DNA from 4 places in the Pseudoalteromonas sp. BSi20439 genome. Region 1 is predicted to be linked to each of the others. Evidence: predicted binding sites of a transcription regulator. Region 1 holds the regulator's gene; each other region holds the start of a gene.

Evidence for each region. Region 1 encodes sigma-54, which starts transcription at its own class of promoters, with help from an activator protein. Its sites were predicted from a motif close to GTTGGCACGNNNNTNGNNT; they were not measured.
Region 2: the regulator sigma-54 is predicted to act here: its motif matches at 2,727-2,745, upstream of fliE (flagellar hook-basal body complex protein FliE).
Region 3: the regulator sigma-54 is predicted to act here: its motif matches at 2,643-2,661, upstream of P20439_RS04335 (EF-hand domain-containing protein).
Region 4: the regulator sigma-54 is predicted to act here: its motif matches at 1,162-1,180, upstream of P20439_RS12305 (TorF family putative porin).

Annotation. Positions count from the first base shown of each region.
Region 1 is NZ_BADW01000055.1:41,765-46,528, forward strand. Features, by position in the region: gene ptsN (PTS IIA-like nitrogen regulatory protein PtsN) at 1-167, opposite strand, end outside; gene hpf (ribosome hibernation promoting factor) at 172-459, opposite strand; gene P20439_RS05380 (RNA polymerase factor sigma-54) at 486-1,985, opposite strand; gene lptB (LPS export ABC transporter ATP-binding protein) at 2,320-3,045, opposite strand; gene lptA (lipopolysaccharide transport periplasmic protein LptA) at 3,042-3,581, opposite strand; gene lptC (LPS export ABC transporter periplasmic protein LptC) at 3,571-4,125, opposite strand; gene kdsC (3-deoxy-manno-octulosonate-8-phosphatase KdsC) at 4,122-4,673, opposite strand; gene P20439_RS05405 (KpsF/GutQ family sugar-phosphate isomerase) at 4,674-4,764, opposite strand, start outside.
Region 2 is NZ_BADW01000067.1:1,427-6,190, reverse strand. Features, by position in the region: gene fliG (flagellar motor switch protein FliG) at 1-626, opposite strand, end outside; gene fliF (flagellar basal-body MS-ring/collar protein FliF) at 619-2,334, opposite strand; gene fliE (flagellar hook-basal body complex protein FliE) at 2,355-2,687, opposite strand; gene P20439_RS06245 (sigma-54 dependent transcriptional regulator) at 2,845-4,269, opposite strand; gene P20439_RS06240 (PAS domain-containing sensor histidine kinase) at 4,266-4,764, opposite strand, start outside.
Region 3 is NZ_BADW01000047.1:71,558-76,321, reverse strand. Features, by position in the region: gene P20439_RS04350 (sigma 54-interacting transcriptional regulator) at 1-400, opposite strand, end outside; gene P20439_RS04345 (hypothetical protein) at 403-936, opposite strand; gene P20439_RS04340 (HAMP domain-containing sensor histidine kinase) at 938-2,392, opposite strand; gene P20439_RS04335 (EF-hand domain-containing protein) at 2,697-2,930, shown strand; gene P20439_RS04330 (hypothetical protein) at 2,943-3,170, shown strand; gene P20439_RS04325 (EF-hand domain-containing protein) at 3,327-3,563, shown strand; gene P20439_RS04320 (hypothetical protein) at 3,572-3,808, shown strand; gene P20439_RS04315 (amidohydrolase) at 4,015-4,764, shown strand, end outside.
Region 4 is NZ_BADW01000147.1:9,199-13,962, reverse strand. Features, by position in the region: gene P20439_RS12310 (hypothetical protein) at 1-21, opposite strand, end outside; gene P20439_RS12305 (TorF family putative porin) at 383-1,060, opposite strand; gene P20439_RS12300 (hypothetical protein) at 1,353-2,516, opposite strand; gene P20439_RS12295 (AsmA family protein) at 2,784-4,721, shown strand.

The sequences.
Region 1 (4,764 bases):
CTCCCTAGCTTTTCTCTAGCGGTTAACGCGTTGAGAATATCTTGTTGGGTTAAATAGGGCAGTTTATTGTGAGCCAATTCACTGATAAATTCTAAAATTCTTTTTTTACTATTAAAAAGGACCGCAGCTTTACTGCAGTCCTGACAGATAAGTGAGCTTAGTTTCATAGTGTTAGTGTCGAGCAAGTTTCTCTTTGTGTTTAATTACTTGACGATCTAGCTTGTCAATCAGCGAGTCTATAGCGGCATACATATCTTGATGTTCAGTAGAGGCAAAAATTTCAGCGCCACTAACATGAACGGTTGCTTCAGCTTTTTGGTTTAGTTTTTCTACATCGAGAATAACATGCACATTCGTTATGTGATCAGTGTGCCTCTGCAGCTTTGCAAATTTACTATTTACGTAGTCTCTAAGCGAGTCAGTAATATCTACATGGCGACCAGTTAAGTTCAGTTGCATAAACATTTTCCTCTTTGTTGTACGCCTTAAATCAAACTTTTTCGTTGATTCGACGGGGGAATAGCTAGAGATTCGCGATATTTTGCAATAGTTCTCCTTGCTACTTTAATTCCTTGCTCTGCCAATATATCTGCAATTTTACTATCACTCAATGGTTTAGCTGAGTTTTCTGCCGCGATTAATTTTTTAATTAATGCGCGAATTGCTGTTGATGAACATTCGCCACCGTTTTCAGTGCTTACATGGCTTGAAAAGAAATATTTAAGCTCAAAAATACCCCGTGGTGTATGCATGTATTTTTGCGTAGTAACACGCGAAATAGTCGATTCGTGCATTTCTACCATTTCTGCCACATCATTAAGCACCATAGGCTTCATCGCCTCAGGACCATGTTCAAAAAAGGCCTGTTGCTGTTGCACAATACAGTTAGTTACTTTAAGTAGCGTGTCGTTTCTACTTTCTAGACTTTTTATAAACCATTTTGCTTCTTGCAAGTGTGAGCGAATAAACTGGCTATCACCACTTGATTTAACAGTACGTGACATAGCCGCATATTGGCTGTTTACCCTAATTTTAGGCATGCTATCAGGGTTTAGTTCAACCACCCAACGCCCTTTAATTTTTTTAACCGACACATCAGGAATAACATACTCTGACTCTTCTCTGACAATAGTGTCTGCCGGTTTTGGGCTAAGGGTATGAATTAACGTCATGATCTCTTTAAGCTCATCTTCTTTGAGCTTAGTTTTTTTCATTAACGTGCGATAATCACGTGCCGCTAGTAAATCAATATGATCGGTTAAAATCATTTTTGTTTCGTTTAAAAAAGGCGTGTCTTTATCAAATTGATTAAGTTGAATACACAAACACTCTTGTAAACTACGCGCGGCTATTCCTACTGGATCAAATAATTGAATACGCTTTAATACCGCTTCTATTTCATCAAGTTCAACTTCATCTTCGTCGTCGTTTTCTTGATTAAAGCTTTCTAAAATTTCTTCACAGCTAAGGGTTAAAATACCTGAGTCGTCCACGGCTTCTACTATTGCAATCGCAATGGCTTCATCTGTAGGACTAAATGGCGTCAGTTGCAATTGCCACATTAAATATTCATGCAGCGTTTCAGTTGAAGAGCCTTGATAAATTGATTCATCTTCAGGCATCGGTCCCGATGAAGAGGCAGGTGCTGCGCTCATGTATTCATCCCATGTAACGTCCATTGCCATATCATCGCTAATGGTGTCTTTGCTCATGGCTTCGCCGCTGTCTTGCTCATACTCGCTAGGTTTTTCGTCAGCTGAAGCACTTAGCGTTGATTCATCGTTATCGGCTTTTTGTTCGTTTTTACCCGCAGCATCTTCGCTGTAATCTTGTTCTTCAACTTCAAGCAAGGGATTGCTATCGAGCGCTTCTTGAATTTCTTGCTGGAGATCCAATGTACTGAGCTGCAATAAGCGAATTGCTTGTTGCAACTGTGGAGTCATTGTAAGTTGCTGGCCCATGCGCAGCTGTAATGATTGCCTCATTTATCTCTAACAATCCTTTTAAATTACGGTCTGTTGACCTTTACGGATTAAAATTTGTTCAAACTAGGGGCGGTTTAATCGCGGCGCGAGGTTTGTAACCTAGTGGGCTAAGTCAAAACCGAGCAACAAAAAGTAAATCGTCCCTAGGCAGAACCCGAAGGCCAGCGCCTGTTTGGCATTGATGCTGCGTTATCGCCTATTTATGGGGAATACCACATCACATAGGCTCTGCCTTGCCTAAATACCAAACAGACTGCTGCAAATTCAACCTTGAAAGGTCAACAGACCTAAGTATAATTAATCTTAGCAGATGCTTAGTGGAATAACACAAATATTAGAGCTTGAACTGCTCGCCCAAATAAACATCGCGTACTGTTTTATCGTTTAATACGTAATCTGGAGTGCCTGATGCAATTAACTCCCCATGAGAAACTATGTAGGCTTTTTCACAAACATCAAGTGTTTCGCGTACGTTGTGATCTGTGATCAATACGCCAATCCCTCGATTTTTAAGATGCTCTATGATCTTTTTAATATCTAATACAGAGATAGGATCAACCCCTGCAAAGGGTTCGTCTAATAGTATAAATTTAGGATTTGCTGCTAATGCCCGGGCAATTTCAACACGGCGGCGTTCACCGCCTGACAGAGCCATACCTTGGCTGTCACGAATATGCTGAATGCTAAATTCATCAAGTAAATTATTTAAGGTATCTTCACGTTGTTGTTTATTAAGCTCTTTACGTGTTTCTAAAATAGCCATTAAGTTTTGGTAAACCGTCAGCTTTCTAAAAATCGATGATTCTTGTGGTAAGTAACCAATCCCTAGGCGAGCTCGGCTGTGCATTGGTAATAAAGTGATATCTTGATCATCTATTGATATTTTACCTTTATCGCTCGGTACAAGCCCTACAATCATGTAAAAGGTCGTGGTTTTACCTGCGCCATTGGGGCCAAGTAAACCGACAATACTGCCAGCTTCGACTTCTAGGCCAACATTTTTCACCACTTCACGGCCTTTATAGCTTTTTGCTAATAGCTCTGCTTTTAATGTGCTCATGGTTGGCCTTTATCGTCTTCTTTTTTGTTTTCAACAGGCACCAAAATGGTGTGTACACGATCGGTTGAATTTTCATCTTTTTCTGCGCTAATCAACTGCTGCTCTATATCGTAGGTGATACTTTTAGCGGTAATTTTTTGACCTGCTTGAGCGATGCTGGCATCACCGATTAAGGTTAAAAAACGTTGCGATACATCATAGCGAACTTCATTGGCACTGGCGCTCATGATGGTGCCATCAGCTTGTGTTTCTTCAAAGTAAGCAGGGCTACCTGTGGCAATTAAAAGTTGCTTATTCTCGCCTAAGTCATCACGTTTATGTACTTCTAAACGATCGGCGGTAATGCGGCGATTACCATGAATAATTTCAACATTCTTTTCAAAAATGCCCACGTTTTCTTTTAATTGACCTTCCTGTCTGTCAGCACTAATTGAAATTTGATTAGCCACAGGGGCTTCAACGGCCTCCTCTGCATGGCTATGAAATGCAATCAGTAGTGAAGGAACAATTAAAATTTTAAATAGGTTATTGGTCATAATATAGGGTTCGCGTATGGTTAATAAGTTTAATCACTTCGGTTTTTAAATCGGCTTCAAGGCCTTTACCGATGATTTTTAAATTAGGTCCTGTAATAACGACTGGCTGCTGTGACTGCATAGTGAGTAGTTTTATATCTACATTGATGCTATCGGCTGTGATCGTATCGATCATTGCGTTATCGACTAAATTTAGCGCTTTCACATTACCCTCTAACACCAGTTGCCGATCGTCGTAGAGGGTGGCTTCATCAGCGTTAATACGCCATGTTTGCTGTTCGTTATATAACGTAAATATAGGTTTTTCAAAAAAGGTAAAACCGAGTTGTTGATATAACTCCATTTTTACCGCAGTCACTTTATGGCTTACTTTACCTTGATCATTGTAAGCGGTTTGTTTTAGCTCAATCGCGGTATAATCGGGTCTAGCAATAACTTGAGTTTGTTCATCCGCAACAATATCTACCTGAGTAAAGTAAGGATACCAAAGCCAAACCATACAGCTTATGAATAAAACGCTCAGTATAATGCGCGCCACATTCATGAACTGGTTCCTTGGCTGGTAAGTGGCTTATTGTTTTCAAGCATTAGTAAGTCTGTTAACTCTCTTACTGCGCCAAAGCCGCCAGGCAGCTGAGTAACATAATGCGATAAACGTTTAATCAGCGGGTGGGCGTCGTTCACGGCTACTGCAAACCCGACTTTTTCCATTACTGGCATATCAGGGCCATCGTCGCCTATGTAGGCAATTTGCTCATCGCTAAGCGCTAATTTTTGTTTTAATTCTTGATAGGCGATGAGTTTGTCTTCTTGGCCTTGGTATATATGTTGTACGGTTAAACTACTCATACGTTGTTGAACTATTTGTGAGTGACGACCTGTGATCACGGCAACTTCAAAACCACTATTAATAAGGGCTTTAATGCCAAATCCGTCTTTGGTATTAAATGCTTTGAGCTCTTCACCTTGGTTACCAAGATAAATACGCCCATCAGAAAACACACCATCAATGTCGCAAATTAATAATTTTATTTTTTTGGCGCGCGCTTTTGCATCATCACTTAACGGTTGGTAAAGATCTTCAAACTGCATTTATAGCACTCCCGCTTTTAGTAAGTCTTGCATATTTAGTGCGCCAATGGGCTGATTATGCTCATTAATCACAATTAAACCATTAATACGT
Region 2 (4,764 bases), on a different contig from region 1:
CCACCCATTTTCGCAGCTTGTGCGCCTGCTTGACCAGCAAATTGTTTTTCCATAATTTCGTTTAATTCTTGTAAAGCCGCTGGTTGTACTTCTTCTAAATTGGCAATACGCATGGTTAAATCTAGGCGCACTTTTTCAGGAAATTGCGCTAAAATTTCAGCTGATTGTTCCGGCTCTAAATAAGAAAGCACAATTGTTTGAATTTGCGGATGCTCATTACGAATAATGTTAGCTACCTGCTTTGAGTCCATCCATTTTAATGAATCAAGCCCTTTAGCGCCTGAGCCCATAACAATTTGGTCTATTAAGCTGGCGGCTTTATCTTCACCTAATGCAGCTGTAAGTGCCTTTTTGATAAAATCTTCAGACTGAAAACCTATCGTACTAAAACTTTGAATTTGTTCGATAAACAAATTATGAACTGCGCTAATTTTAGCTTGCGACAAATCATCGATTGCCGCCATAGCCATACCTACCTTTTGCACTTGTTTTGGCTCTAAGTGTTTAAGGATTTGCGCTGCATCTTCTTCAGATAAGCTCAGCAATAATATCGCCGCTTTATCTACACCATCGAGCTTATCAACATCAAACGTCGGTGGTAGTTGTTTTTGTTCTTGATCAGTCATCTTCTGTTAACCACGCTTTAACTACTTGTGATGATAGTTCTGGTTCATTGGCTACAAGGGCACGAACCGCTTTCAATAAGTCTTCGTCGCCATGTAAGTCTGGTAAGCGTAGTGTACCATCGCTTGAGAAGCCAACTGAAGCAGAATCAAAGTCATTATTTAGCATATCTAATGTGCTGTCACCAAGGTCAACACCTGAACTAAGAGAGTCTTCATCATATTCTTCAAGTGTATTATCTGGGTAAATTAAGCGTTTAAGCATAGGTTTAACAACAGCTAATATCAGTACAATAATAACCAGCGCACCTAATACTAAGCGCATCATTTTCATAAACCAGTCTTGTTCCCATAAAGGCAATTCAAAATCAAGCGCTGAGTCTTCACGAACGAATGGCACGGTTACTACTTCAAGAGCATCGCCACGTTGCATATCAAAGCCTACGCCACCTTGTAACAAGCGACGAATATTTGACAAAGCTTCTACCGAGCGTGGTGTCATGGTTGTTTCACCATTTTCACCCACCGTAGGTAAGTAATCGACCGCCACGGACACACTTATTCTGCGGATCACACCGGTTTGCTGACGCTTATGTGAAATAGTGGTATCGAGTTCATAGTTACGAGTGGCTTCTTTGTGAGTTCTACTCGGTGAGGTTGCAGTGCCTGCACCGCCCGCCATCGCATCTTCAGGAATAGTTGAGTTAACTGGTGGCTGATTAGTCAGCGCGCCTGGAATACCAACCGCTAGGCCACCAATATTATTTTCTTCAAAGGTCGTTTCACTTCTTACCGCAGGTAAATCTGGGTTGTAACGTTTTTGTGTTTCTTCTACCGCACTAAAGTCCATACTTAAATCTACTTGTGCGGTGTAATTACCTAATCCAACCACGGGGATCAAAATACTGTCGATTTTTTCTAGGTATTCTTGCTCACGTTTACGTTCTATATCGTATTCTTTACGCGAGCGTGCAGCTAAAGAGGTTTGCGAGCCTGAATTTAATAAACGACCATTTTGATCGGTCACAGTAACGCGCGAAGGCTCAAGCCCTTGTACCGCTGAAGCTATCATATCAACAACCGAGTCAACTTCTTCGCCATCTAGAGAGCGACCGCGTTTAAGAGTAAGTACAACAGTCGCAGAGGGTTTTTTCTCTCTACGGGCAAATACATTTTCTTTGGGAATAGCTAACAATACTTTGGCGCGAGTAACATTATTTAGCTCTTCTATAGTACGGGCAAGTTGTTGCTCACGGCCATGTTTAAGGCGCTCACGTTCTAAACGTTGGCTTACCCCAAACCCCATGTCTTGCATAATAATGTCGCTACCTGATGTAGGCCCTTGATCTAAACCTTCACGGGTCATCAATAACTTGATATTTTGATATTCAGTTTCATCCACCGAGACCACATTGCCATCAAGTTGGTAGTCAATTTTTTGTGCATCTAAAAAGTCGAGTGTTTCTATTAACTCTTCAGTTTGCATTTTACCTAAAGGGCGCATATCTGGCTGACGAGCCCAAATAATAACGAAAATAGCAATGGCTAAACAAATAGCTAATGCAACAATCAGGGTAATTTGACGTAAAACATCAACACCGCCAAGGGCACTGAAATAGCCTGATTTTTGCTCTTGTTGATCTTCGTTTTCACTTTGCTCCATCATGCCATCAGCAAGTGCCAGATCTGTAGATTGATTAGATTGCGCCACAATAATTCTCCACTACCTAATTAAACAGGCATGTTCATAATTTCTTTATAAGACTCAACAAGCTTATTACGAACCTGTACCGTAGCTTCAAATGCCACAGAAGACTTTTGCGAAGCAATCATAGCCTCGGCAAGTGACACGCTTCTGTCGCCATTCTCTACCGCTTTTACTTTTTGCCCTGCGTCTTGCTGAAGTTCATGCACTGTATTAAGGGCATTACTCAACATGTCACCAAACTGTGCTGTAGAGGTTGATTGCACTTGCGTTGGCAAGTTATTAACTTGATTACTACGTGTGGCTTCTGCAGCCATTGATTGCATTTCTTGAAATAAAGCACTGTTTTGAATTTTCATAATTGTCTCTGATAATGCAGTAAACTCTTAAAGAGAATAAAGCACAAAACATGCCAAAAATTAAAATCAATTAAAACAACGCTTTAAGTAAAATAATTAAGCAGTCAGAGTTTTGACAGCCCTAAATTCAAGTGATTGAACTTAGGGCTTATGGGGGTTATGCTGGGAGGGAAATACCTAAATCACGCATTTGTGCTAATTTGTAGCGTAAAGTACGCGGGCTAATACCTAAGGTTTCGGCGACCTCTTTACGTTTTCCTTGGCAGCGTGCCAAGGTTTCTAAAATAATACGATGTTCTTTATCTTTAAGCTCATCTTTGTAACTACCAGTATCGACGGCTAACAAATCATTTTTTTGCTCATCTGCAGGCGCTGCTTTTTCATCATAATAAGCGTTACTGAGACTACTTTTTACAGGCTCAATGTCAGCTTTAGTTTCTGCCACAAAATGCGTTGGAGCTAGATTTTCGATAAAAATAGCATGCTCATCAATACTATTCCCACTGCGTAAAATTAATGCTCGCTGAATAACGTTATCTAGTTCGCGTACGTTACCGGGCCAGCTATGGCTAAGCAGTTTTTGCTCTGCACTGCTATCTAAATACGCCATTGGCTCTTTGCTTTTACTTAAGTGACGTTCAATCAAATGTTTAGCCAACACTATAATGTCCCCTGGGCGCTCACACAGTGGTCGCCACAGCAGTGGGAAAACATTGAGTCGATAGTATAAATCTTCGCGGAACTGGTTTTCAGCAACCGCTTCTTTTAACTCTCGGTTACTTGTGGCAAGCACACGTACATCCAGTGCAATGGTTTTACGACCACCTAAACGCTCAACTTCACGCTCTTGTAGTACACGTAACAGCTTGGCTTGCAGGCCTAAATCCATTTCGGTGATTTCATCAAGTAAAATAGTACCGCCCTGTGCTTGTTCAAACTTACCAGGGCAAGCTTGAATAGCACCGGTAAACGCGCCTTTCTCATAACCAAATAAAGTGGCTTCGAGCATATTTTCAGGAATAGCAGCACAGTTAATCGCAACAAACGGTTCATTACAGCGTTTTGATTTGTCATGAATATAACGCGCCAGTACTTCTTTACCAGAGCCACTTGGCCCAAGCACCATCACACTGGCATCTGAACGAGCAACTTTATTAGCAAGTTCGAGTAATTGAATACTACTAGGATCGGCGACAATGGGCCCGTCTGTTTCTTTTTCTTTTTCTGGTAAGTAACGACTCACCATATTCAATAGCACTTCTGGTGCAAATGGCTTAGCCATATAATCAATCGCGCCTAAACGCATAGCCTCTACAGCATCATCAATAGTGGCGTAGGCCGTCATCATTAGTACGGGTAAATCAGGGTAATTTAATTTAATACTACGTAATAAATCCAAGCCGCTCATTGCGCCCATTTGTACATCACTGACCACCAATGAAAATGCTTCTTTTTTTAGTAGCACCATGGCTTGCTCGGCACTATTGGCGGCCATACAGGCTATACCTGACATTTCAAGCGTATCAATTAATGCTTCACGAAGTCCGGCGTCATCTTCTACAACTAAAATAGTGTTACTCATTGTGACTCCCCTAATTTAGATGTGACACTAATAGGTAGCAACATACTAAAAATTGCTCCCCCTTGTGGGTTGTTGTTTGCTTCAACACGTCCCTGATGTGCACTGGCCACTGAACTTACAACGGCAAGTCCTAAACCAGTACCTTGGCTTTTAGTGGTATAAAAGGGTTCAAATATTTTTTCGCTTTGCGCTAAGTCAATCCCAGGGCCATTATCACTAACACTAATGCGGACATAATCAGGGTCTTGCGTATCACGCAAAGCACTAAGATGTACTTGTGCACCACTGCCAATGACTTGAATACTATTATGAATTAGGTTTTGAATTGCGCTTGCCAATGCTGTTTTGTTACCCATAATTTCAATATCGGGTTCAGGTAAGCTCACATTTAATTCGCTATCATTGAGCGCTACCATAGCATCGGCACCGGCTTTAACTTCACTTAGTAGCTGTTGCATCGACACTTGCTCAACAACTTGCTGATCACCACTTTTA
Region 3 (4,764 bases), on a different contig from region 1:
TATCATCATTATTCACTCCATGTATTTCTATAGCTTTTGCTAAGCTATCGAATAGCTCGTCTTTATCAACTGGCTTAGTAATAAAGGCAAATATGCCTTGCTTAGTCGCCTCTACCGCATCAGGAATTGAACCATGAGCCGTCATCATAATTACAGGTAGTGCTGGGTAGCGGCTTTGCAATTGTCGGTGCAGTGCCATTCCATCCATTTCATCCATTCTTAAATCGGTGATCACCGCATCAAATACTTGGCTTTTGAGTAGTTGTAAGGCGTTCATGCCACTATCACAGGTTGTTACTTCATAACCTTTTGATTGAATTCGAATTGCCAGTAACTGCAGCAAGCTGGCATCGTCATCAACGAGTAAAACTTTAGCGCTTGATGGAAGTGTGACTGACATAGCTACTGCTCCTTGGTTTCTTCACGTAATAAAAGTTGCTGTTCAATTGCAGCTAATGACGATAAGGTTTTTTGCATTTCAGCGTTTAATGCTTGCTGTTGTTTTTTTGCATTTATTTGCATTAATACCTGCTGTTTTTGCAGCCATAAATAGTGCTTTATATCATCTGGCCAATAGTACGCCTGATCTAGCTTAAGTAATTGACTCATAACAGTATCAGGGTCGCGACTAAGGTTAACGCATGCAGTATTAAAAAATGCCTTCAGTGCTTGCTCCCCTAAGTAAGCTTTATTGTTAGGCGTTAATTTAAAGCCACCACACTGATGGGCATGCCATGCAATCACTTGCGCTGCGGGCGGATACATAAGAGCTACTTTTGGCCGCGGCTTTGGATTGGGCTGGTTGCTTTTATTATCGGGCTGAGTTTGAGCTATTAACTCAGGTTTAGCTGGTGTTTGAGTGTTGGTTAATTCACACCCAGATAAAAAAACGAGACTGCTGGTTAGCCATAAAATAGCCATTAAACGCGCAGACATATTATTTAACTCCTTTATTTTTATAGGGAATGACAATGTTAAATCGACAACCTTGCGGCTCATTATGCTCAATAGTTAACTTCCCCTGTAACTGCTCAACCGACTCTTTGACTATGGTAAGGCCTAATCCACTGCCTTGCAGACTAATCTCTTTACTGTGTTTACCTTGATAAAAAGCGCCAAAAACGTGCTCTTTTTCATGTTCTTTAATACCACAGCCCTCATCAGCGACCTGTATAATTAAGCCATTACTTTCTAAACTTAAGCTAATTGACACTTCTTGGTTTGACTGTGAAAACTTTAAACCATTAGAGATTAACTGAATTAAAATCATTTCAATTAATTCTCGCGGTAACTTCAGTGCAACTGTCGGTAAGCTATTGTGCCAAAGAAGCGACTGCTCTCGGGCATTTAACCTATGTTCAAAGTGATTATTTACTTTTTTAATCAGCTGGTTAAATTCCACTTCACTAACATTATCTTTACTGGTTCGAATGGCGTTATAACTTAATAAACTGTCTATCATAGTGCGTAATCGCACCATAGATTGACTGATCAATCCAAGCACCGCTTTTTGCTCATTATTAATTGGCCCAACAATTTCATCGGCTAATAATTCAGTGCCCTCAACCATAGAGGCCAAAGGCGTTTTTAATTCGTGAGTAACATGGCGTAAAAACGTATCTTTTTGCTGCTCTAGCATATGCAATTGCGCTTGCACCCACTGCAACTTGTTACCTAGTTCAATGAGTTCAGCTGATCCCTGCACTGATATTTTTTGCTGCCAATCTCCTTGGCCTAATTTATCAATAACAGAGGTTAAGCCCTTTAAACGGCCACTTATACGCCATAAAAACCCACCGCCAACAAGTAAGGTTAAAGGCGTAAGTGCCACTAACCAGTGTATAAAGGAGGCTTGTAAATTTGTCAGTTTAACTTGGTTTTGAGTGATTTTGGCTTCATTGTTTTCGCGCAGCCATACCGTTAGCTCTGCCAGTATTTCACTAATTGGCACAAACAATTCTGCTTGCTGACGAGCTTCAACCACCAGTTTGGTATGCGCTGTTTTTAGCGTATCTGTTAACCGTTGCCATTGTTGAGTATTTTTTTGGTTGCTAGAAAGCTGTTTAAGCTCATTTATATTATCCAGCGATGACTGCCATTTATCCACGATAAGCTCATCGAGTGAATCGCTTTTTAAAACCCAGTTTTGCCTTGTTGCCCTTTCTAAACTGTTGAGCTCTTGCTTAAGTGCATTAAATGACTTAGTCACTTGGTAGTTATTACTGACAATTTGCTGCGTGACCGCTAATTGTTTATTTAGTACATTTAAAAAAACAATAACTACAATAGACAAAGGCAATAGTGACAACAGCATGCTCATTATAAACTGGCCAATCAAATTAGGACGCCAATTTACCAATGCTTTATATTTTTCAGCCATGATTGCAGGCATACACTAATCCTTTACTACTTTTAAGCGCTCTATTATTAAGCGCTCAACTTATACACTCGCTGAACCAAGTACTTATTTGAGAATAAAATTGCCATAACGTCTCTAAATTGCGACAAGTTAAACACTTGATTTAAAAACAATAAAAAAACCTAACTGAGAAAATGTTGCATAAAACACACAACCGTCGGTAAATATTACCCATTAAAAACACAGAATAAATTTAACCATATGATTTTTAATGAAAATAAAAACTGGCACCATAATTGTAATACGCTTATAAATATTAATTTTTAAAGGCCAAGGAATGACTAAAGGTTATCTAAAATCTACTGTATTAATAGCGTTATGTTTCACAAGTAGTCATTTATTTGCGCTTGATGTGAACACAGCATTTTACAGCTTAGATAAGGACAGCAACGGCACATTAAGTGAAGCGGAAGCTGGCGAAGATGCATTACTGCATGAGAATTTTGCACAAATAGATAAAAATGAAGACGGACAATTATCGTTCGATGAATTTAAACAGTTTGTAAAATAAAGGAGTATATTTATGAAACAATTGATTGGTGCTTTTTCACTGCTATTTTTAGCTATTAGTGCAACGGCATTGGCATCGTCGTTAAACGTACGTTTTATGCATTTAGATAAAAATATGGACGGCCAAATATCGCTCACAGAAGCAAAACAAGATAAACAGTTACTCAAGCAGTTTACTGATTTAGACAAAGACAATAACGAGATGATTTCTAAAAAAGAGTTCGAAAACTTTAAACCTTAAGTTTAGATTCAAGTTAAGTTTTATATTATAGAGTTAAAAGCATTTGCCATAATCCCTGAGGGAGTGTGTAAACGGATTTAATGTTGGGAGTTAAATTATGGCAAGTGCTTTCTTTCAATACTGCCAGCAATTAAAATACACCTTGGAACGCCAACTATGAGAATACTGCTTCCTTTTATTGGTGCTTTACTTTTTATCAGCCAAAGTGCATTCGCACTTGATGTAAAGCAACGCTTTGAGCATTTAGATACAAATAATGACGGGTATTTAACCCATAGCGAGCTTGCTGCTCAGCCTCAGCTATTAAACTCATTCTCAAATTGGGATGAAAATCAAGATAACAGAATTTCTTTAACTGAGTTTAAAAACTACCTAACCAATAACCTGTACTGAGTATTTAGATGAAACCTATCCACTATATTATTTTACTAACACTCACTGTTTTTAGCTGTATGAGTTTTGCGACAAGCAGCTATATTGACGAAAAGTTTGAAAAACTTGACCGCAATCAGGATGGCTTTTTGACTCGCTCTGAAACCGCCAGTGATCCTGCTTTGTGGTCACGCTTTAGCAGTTACGACCGTGATAAAGACACACAATTGTCATTAAGCGAATACAGTTTGTACGCCAGTAAATAAATAGCCCCCTCAAGTAAAGCTTGGTTAAGTTTCTCAAGCTTGAGAAAGTTAAACCTCTCCTTGTTAACCCACAGCCTATTTACCCTTAACTTGTTACTTGCTCTAGCTAAAAGCTGGGCTTATTCGACTATTAATAAATTATGCTATTGGTATTCTAAATTTGAGTTTGCTACTGTGATAGTACAAAAAATAACAACATGTCTCTTATGCAACTGAAAAAACTAATAAAACCGATATTGCTAGTAAGCCTTTGCGGCTTATCTAGCGTGGCAATAGCACAAACTAAAGTCATTTATAATGCCAATGGCTACTCACCTTTGTATAAAGGAAAAATGCGCCATGGCGAAGTAAACACATTTACAACCTTAGTCATAAAAGATGGCAAAGTAGTTAAAACCGGTCCAGACAACTTAAAAAATAGCTTTCCCGGCGCAACCCTAATTGACGCAGAAGGTAAAACTTTACTCCCAGGGCTCATTGATGCGCATGGACATGTCATCGGACTGGGTAATAACTTGTCGCAACTTGATGTGCGCGGTGCTAAGTCGGTAGATGAAATAACCGCTAAGCTCAGCGAATTTGCTAAAGATAAAGAAGGTTGGATCATTGGTCGGGGCTGGAATCAAGAACTATGGTCAAACACCCGCTTTCCTACAGCCGCTGATTTAGACAAAGTCGTTAACGATCGCCCTGTTATTTTATCGCGAGTAGATAGCCACGCTATTTGGGTTAATTCAAAAGCATTAGAACTTGCCAATATTAACGCTGATACATTATCGCCTACGGGTGGAGAAATTATAAAAGATGAGTTTGGTAAACCCACCGGTATTTTTATTGATAAAGCAGAAACCTTGGTTACCCAGCATATGCCTGCAACGTCTGCACAATCGGTCAGTAATGCATTAGATGCCGCAGGTAAACACTTACTAAGCCTAGGCATTACCTCAACTCATGAT
Region 4 (4,764 bases), on a different contig from region 1:
AATTAAAAATACGTATTTCATTTTACTATCCTTAGAAGAGAAAGGCATACGCCTTTCTAAATAACGCTTAACTTTACTTTATCATGCAAGTAACACGACCACCATCAGAGCAAGAGTAACTAACAGTATTGCCATCATGCACAACGGTCATGCTACCTGATGTGCAACTGCATGTCATGGTTGCATAACTTAATCAGCTCATTGTAATTAGAGTAAGTGCTAAAATAGCGGTAAATGTCTTTGATAAATTTATAATAATCCTTAATCGTGATTTAGAATTTAAATGTTATCTTATTGTTTTTTGTAAACAACTTTTTTAGGTAGTTTAAACATGAGAAAGGGCCTTTCGGCCCTTAGTGTTGCAGCAAGTAACACATTCTTTTTATAGGTTAAAGTCGACAGCGTAGGCTACATAAGCTTTTACATCTGAGCCGTCCATGTCGTTATCTGATAGGCCAAAAGTAAAACCATCTTTAGACACCGATACACCATAATCAATAATATTATCATCACCGATGAAATCGCCTGAGTAATGCCCTATGTGTAGCGCCATTTCTGTGCCATTGCTACCAACAGCGAAGCTGTAATCGGCATTTAAATACAATGAATCACCAAAATCAGTACCATCACAACTGGCTGCAGATGTTGCAAGTACGGCTGCACCAAATGTAAAACCTTGCACACTAATGCTGCCATAAACTTCTGAAAAATCAGCATCGGCACCTGATGCCGCATCAGGATACGCATAATAGATATACCCTACGTCATAACTCACGCTTTCATTAATTGCGCCGCCAAAACCGGCGTATAAGTCTAGTTCGTAGGTCATTTCATCGGCCCAAGACGCATTTGACGCCCAAGTACCCGCATAAAAGCCAGATTCATTAGCGTAATCAATACCGCCAGATACAGCAGCATCGCCACCAGTTTGCTCTTGTCCGCGCCATAAGTAGTTTGAAGTGGCTGCTGCATTTGCTGTTACTTCAGCAAATGCAGTAGTTGATGTCATTCCTGTTAATGCCAATGCACTGATCAATATTGTTTTTTGTAGTTTTAGCATGTCTCATTTCCCATTGTATGATTTTGCACGCCAAGGCTTTTTATTATGAACGACTACAACCTTTTGTTTGGCGGCATTTTATTATGTTACTAATGGGGTATTTGCACTGTGTGTGCCAAATTAAACTTATTCGTTTATAAATTATTTTTACTATTTAAAACAATGTATTGAAAATAATATGAGGTAGGGATAGAAAAGTAATTATTTAGCAGGTTCACTTTGCTGGTGCAAAAAATAGCCTAGCTGCACCATCAAAGCGCTGCTAGGCTATTTTATTTTTCTTGTGGGTTAATTAACCAAAAATGGCACGCATTAGGGTAATTGTTTCGTTAACACCGCGGCCTTTTTGTACTTCGCTAATAATAGAGTCACGTTTAGCACGAATATGTTCTGGAATATCATCAGCAGCAAGCGCGCGATCCACTAAAATCTCAGCAGATTCTTTGCCTCGGCGTGGCGCTTTACTGCTGCTAGAAGTGCTACGTGTAGGTTTATTAAGTAGCTTAATGTAGTTAGAGTTATCTGCAGTATTAGTATCTGCATAATAGAAAAAGCAAGGTATAAGCGCTTTAATATCCACCAACTGTGTTTCTAGTTCACTACCAGCATTGGCCATTTTAAACCATGACATAGCGTGAATACTTTGTACTACATCTTGCCAATAACGCTCAAAGTCGCGGTTATTTAATTTGGTGATACCTAAAGCTGAGCAAAGTGCATCTAAGCGGCTATTGCTTATTGGTGTAAATACATCAGGGCGGCGCATTGCTAATAAGCGGGTGGCAGGTGCCAGTGTTGGTTTTTCATCACTACCATTAAATGCACTCAAGTAAGCAACTACAAATTGCTGATAATTTGTTTGGGCTACATCACCCTCAAGTGGAATGTTGCTAAGCGCATCGTCGAAGGCACCTGGCAGGTCAGCCAGCATCTGGTGAAAACCTTTGGCGCTTTTGGTAGAGGCAAACCATTCTACATCAAAGTTATAAGTACTCGGATCGAGTGATGCCATATGCTTACCGCTAAAAGCGAGTAAGTCTTCAGGGATCATCTCTTTTAACGGCTTTTCACGTAGGCCTGCAATATAAGTAGTTAAACGTAGCTGCTCATCAAGTGCCACCAGTTCTTTATGTTGATCTACAAACATACTCACTACTGGCCAAGGTGCTACCCGTAATGTTTTTAACTGTAAAAAGCTAATGGCTGTAATAAGTTGGTCATGCAACTTTTTTAATAATGGTAATTGTTGGGTTTCGAGTAAGTCGTAATTAATACGGTCGCGGCTTGCATTTAATAGCTCGTAACACCAACCTAAAAAGTCTTCTGGATGGTTTTCCACTTTCACAGCCATCAGGTTTAGGCTTAGCTCTGAAGATTGCTTCAGAATATTTTGATAAATTTGACTTTCTTGCTCGCCTAATGCCATTTTTGACGGTGAAATTAGCAGTTTCTTCATGCCTTGTAGACTCTCCGGTTAGATATACTTTTTAGTCGCTTTATTTTAGCTTATTTAGGCTAAATACAACAGGGGCGCGCATCATACCGAACAATTGCATCAATGTAATCAGGAGCATGAATCTTTAAGTTTGTTAAAGTGAGCCTTCAAAACCTGATTTAGAAAGAGAAGAGCTATAGTTAATACATTTTTTATTTATTTAACAATGCTTTTGGCGCTAACTCCCGCTATGATAAGAACATTATTTGCACGTTTGAAAGGATGATCATGAAAACCTTATTTAAAGTTATTGGTGTCATATTATTGCTATGCATAGCGTTAATTGTTGCTGCACCTTTTTTAATTCCTACCGATACCATTTTTAATAAAGTGTCTGAGCAGGTAGAAAAAACAACCGGGCGAACATTAACGATAAAGGGCGATAAAACCCTCAGTGTATTTCCTGCATTAAAGCTGGAGCTTAATGATGTGCATTTTGCCAATATGTCCAGTGGCTCTCGCGCTGATATGGCAAGTATGCAGCAACTTGCTGTTCATATTCCTTGGCTTTCATTACTCGGTGGCGAACTAAAGCTAGAAAAGTTTGTAATTAATGAGCCTGATATCTTGCTAGAAACCGATAAAAGCGGCAAAGCAAACTGGCAGTTATTTGATGCAGTGGCCAAGCAACCAGAGCAACAAACTCAAGCGGGAGAGGCAGTCAAACTACCTGAAAACTTTGATATTCAATTAGGTGAAGTCGCTATTTATGGCGGGTCATTTACTTATTTAGATGGTCAAACGGGTGCTAAACAAAAAATTAGCGATTTAGAACTGGCTATATTACTGCCTTCACTGCGTAAACAGCTTGAAGTAACCGGTGTTATTACTTATATGCAAGAGCGATTTGAACTTGATGTAAAACTCGACACACCAGCAAAAGCGATTGAAGGCGCCCCATTTAATGTTAAGCAAACGCTTAACTCACGTTTAGTAGATCTAATGTTTGATGGCAGCATAGCCAAACAAGGCCAAGACATTAAAGGACTTTTAACACTTAACGGTGATTCGGTTAAAAATATTGCTAACTGGCAAGGGGTTGACTTAAACGCTAAAGACAATGCGTTTAACGCCTTTAGCATCAATGCTGAAATGCACTTACTCGGTGAAGAGTTTAACCTAACTGAATTAGTAGCAACGCTCGATGCACTCGAGATTAAAGGTAAAAGTAAGTTAAATTTAGGCAGTCGCTTAGCAGTTAATGCGGATATTGATTTAGGAATGCTTGATTTAAATCCTTACTTACCTGAAACCGTAGCTAAAAAAGAAGTCCCAGCAAAAGGCGACACTAAGCCTGCAGAGCCAATAGTATGGGATGATACTAAAATTGATTTAAGTGGCTTAAATGCATTAGATGCAAATGTGATTGTCCGTTCAAGTGGCTTAAAAGCGAACGACATTAAACTCGGCGCCAACCAGTTTACAGTAGCACTTAAAAATAGCATTGCTAAATTAAGCCTAGACAGCTTTGCTGCTTACGAAGGAACAGGTAAAGGGGTAGTGACCGTAAATGCTCAAAATACCCCTTATAAAATAGCAACCAACTTCGATTTAGATAAAATAGACGCACAGCCATTACTTAGCGATGCTGCAGGCTTTGATAAGTTAATGGGCAAAGGGTCGTTAAATTGGAATTTAACTACAGCTGGGCAAAGCCAAAAAACATTTATTAATGCGCTTAATGGTAAACTAGGATTTAAGTTCGCAGATGGTGCGGTTAAAGGTGCGAACGTAGCGGAAATGGTACGTAAGGGCAAAGAGTTAGTTAAAGGTAACTTTAATGCCGCATCTGAGGGACTAGATTCAGGATTTGAAGAATCTGAGAAAACTGACTTCTCTGCACTTTCGGGTAGTTTTAACTTTATCAATGGCGTAGGTAAAAATACTGATTTATCCCTGAACAGCCCTTTAATACGCATTTCAGGTGAAGGAGACGTTGATTTACCGCAAACTCTGGTTAACTACCGCCTAGTAACAGGTTTAGTAGATTCTATTGAAGGTCAAGGTACTACCGATGATAGCACTGGCTTTAAAATTCCTCTGAGAATAAAAGGCCCATTCCATGATGTTGGCATAAAATTAGATATAGGCAGTGCGGTTAAAGATGAAGCAAAAGAAAAAGCCAAAGACAAGATTAAAGATAAATTAAAAGGTTTGTTTGGCTAATTTTAATTACTGATAAAAAACAAGGCATCGCTACGGTGCCTTG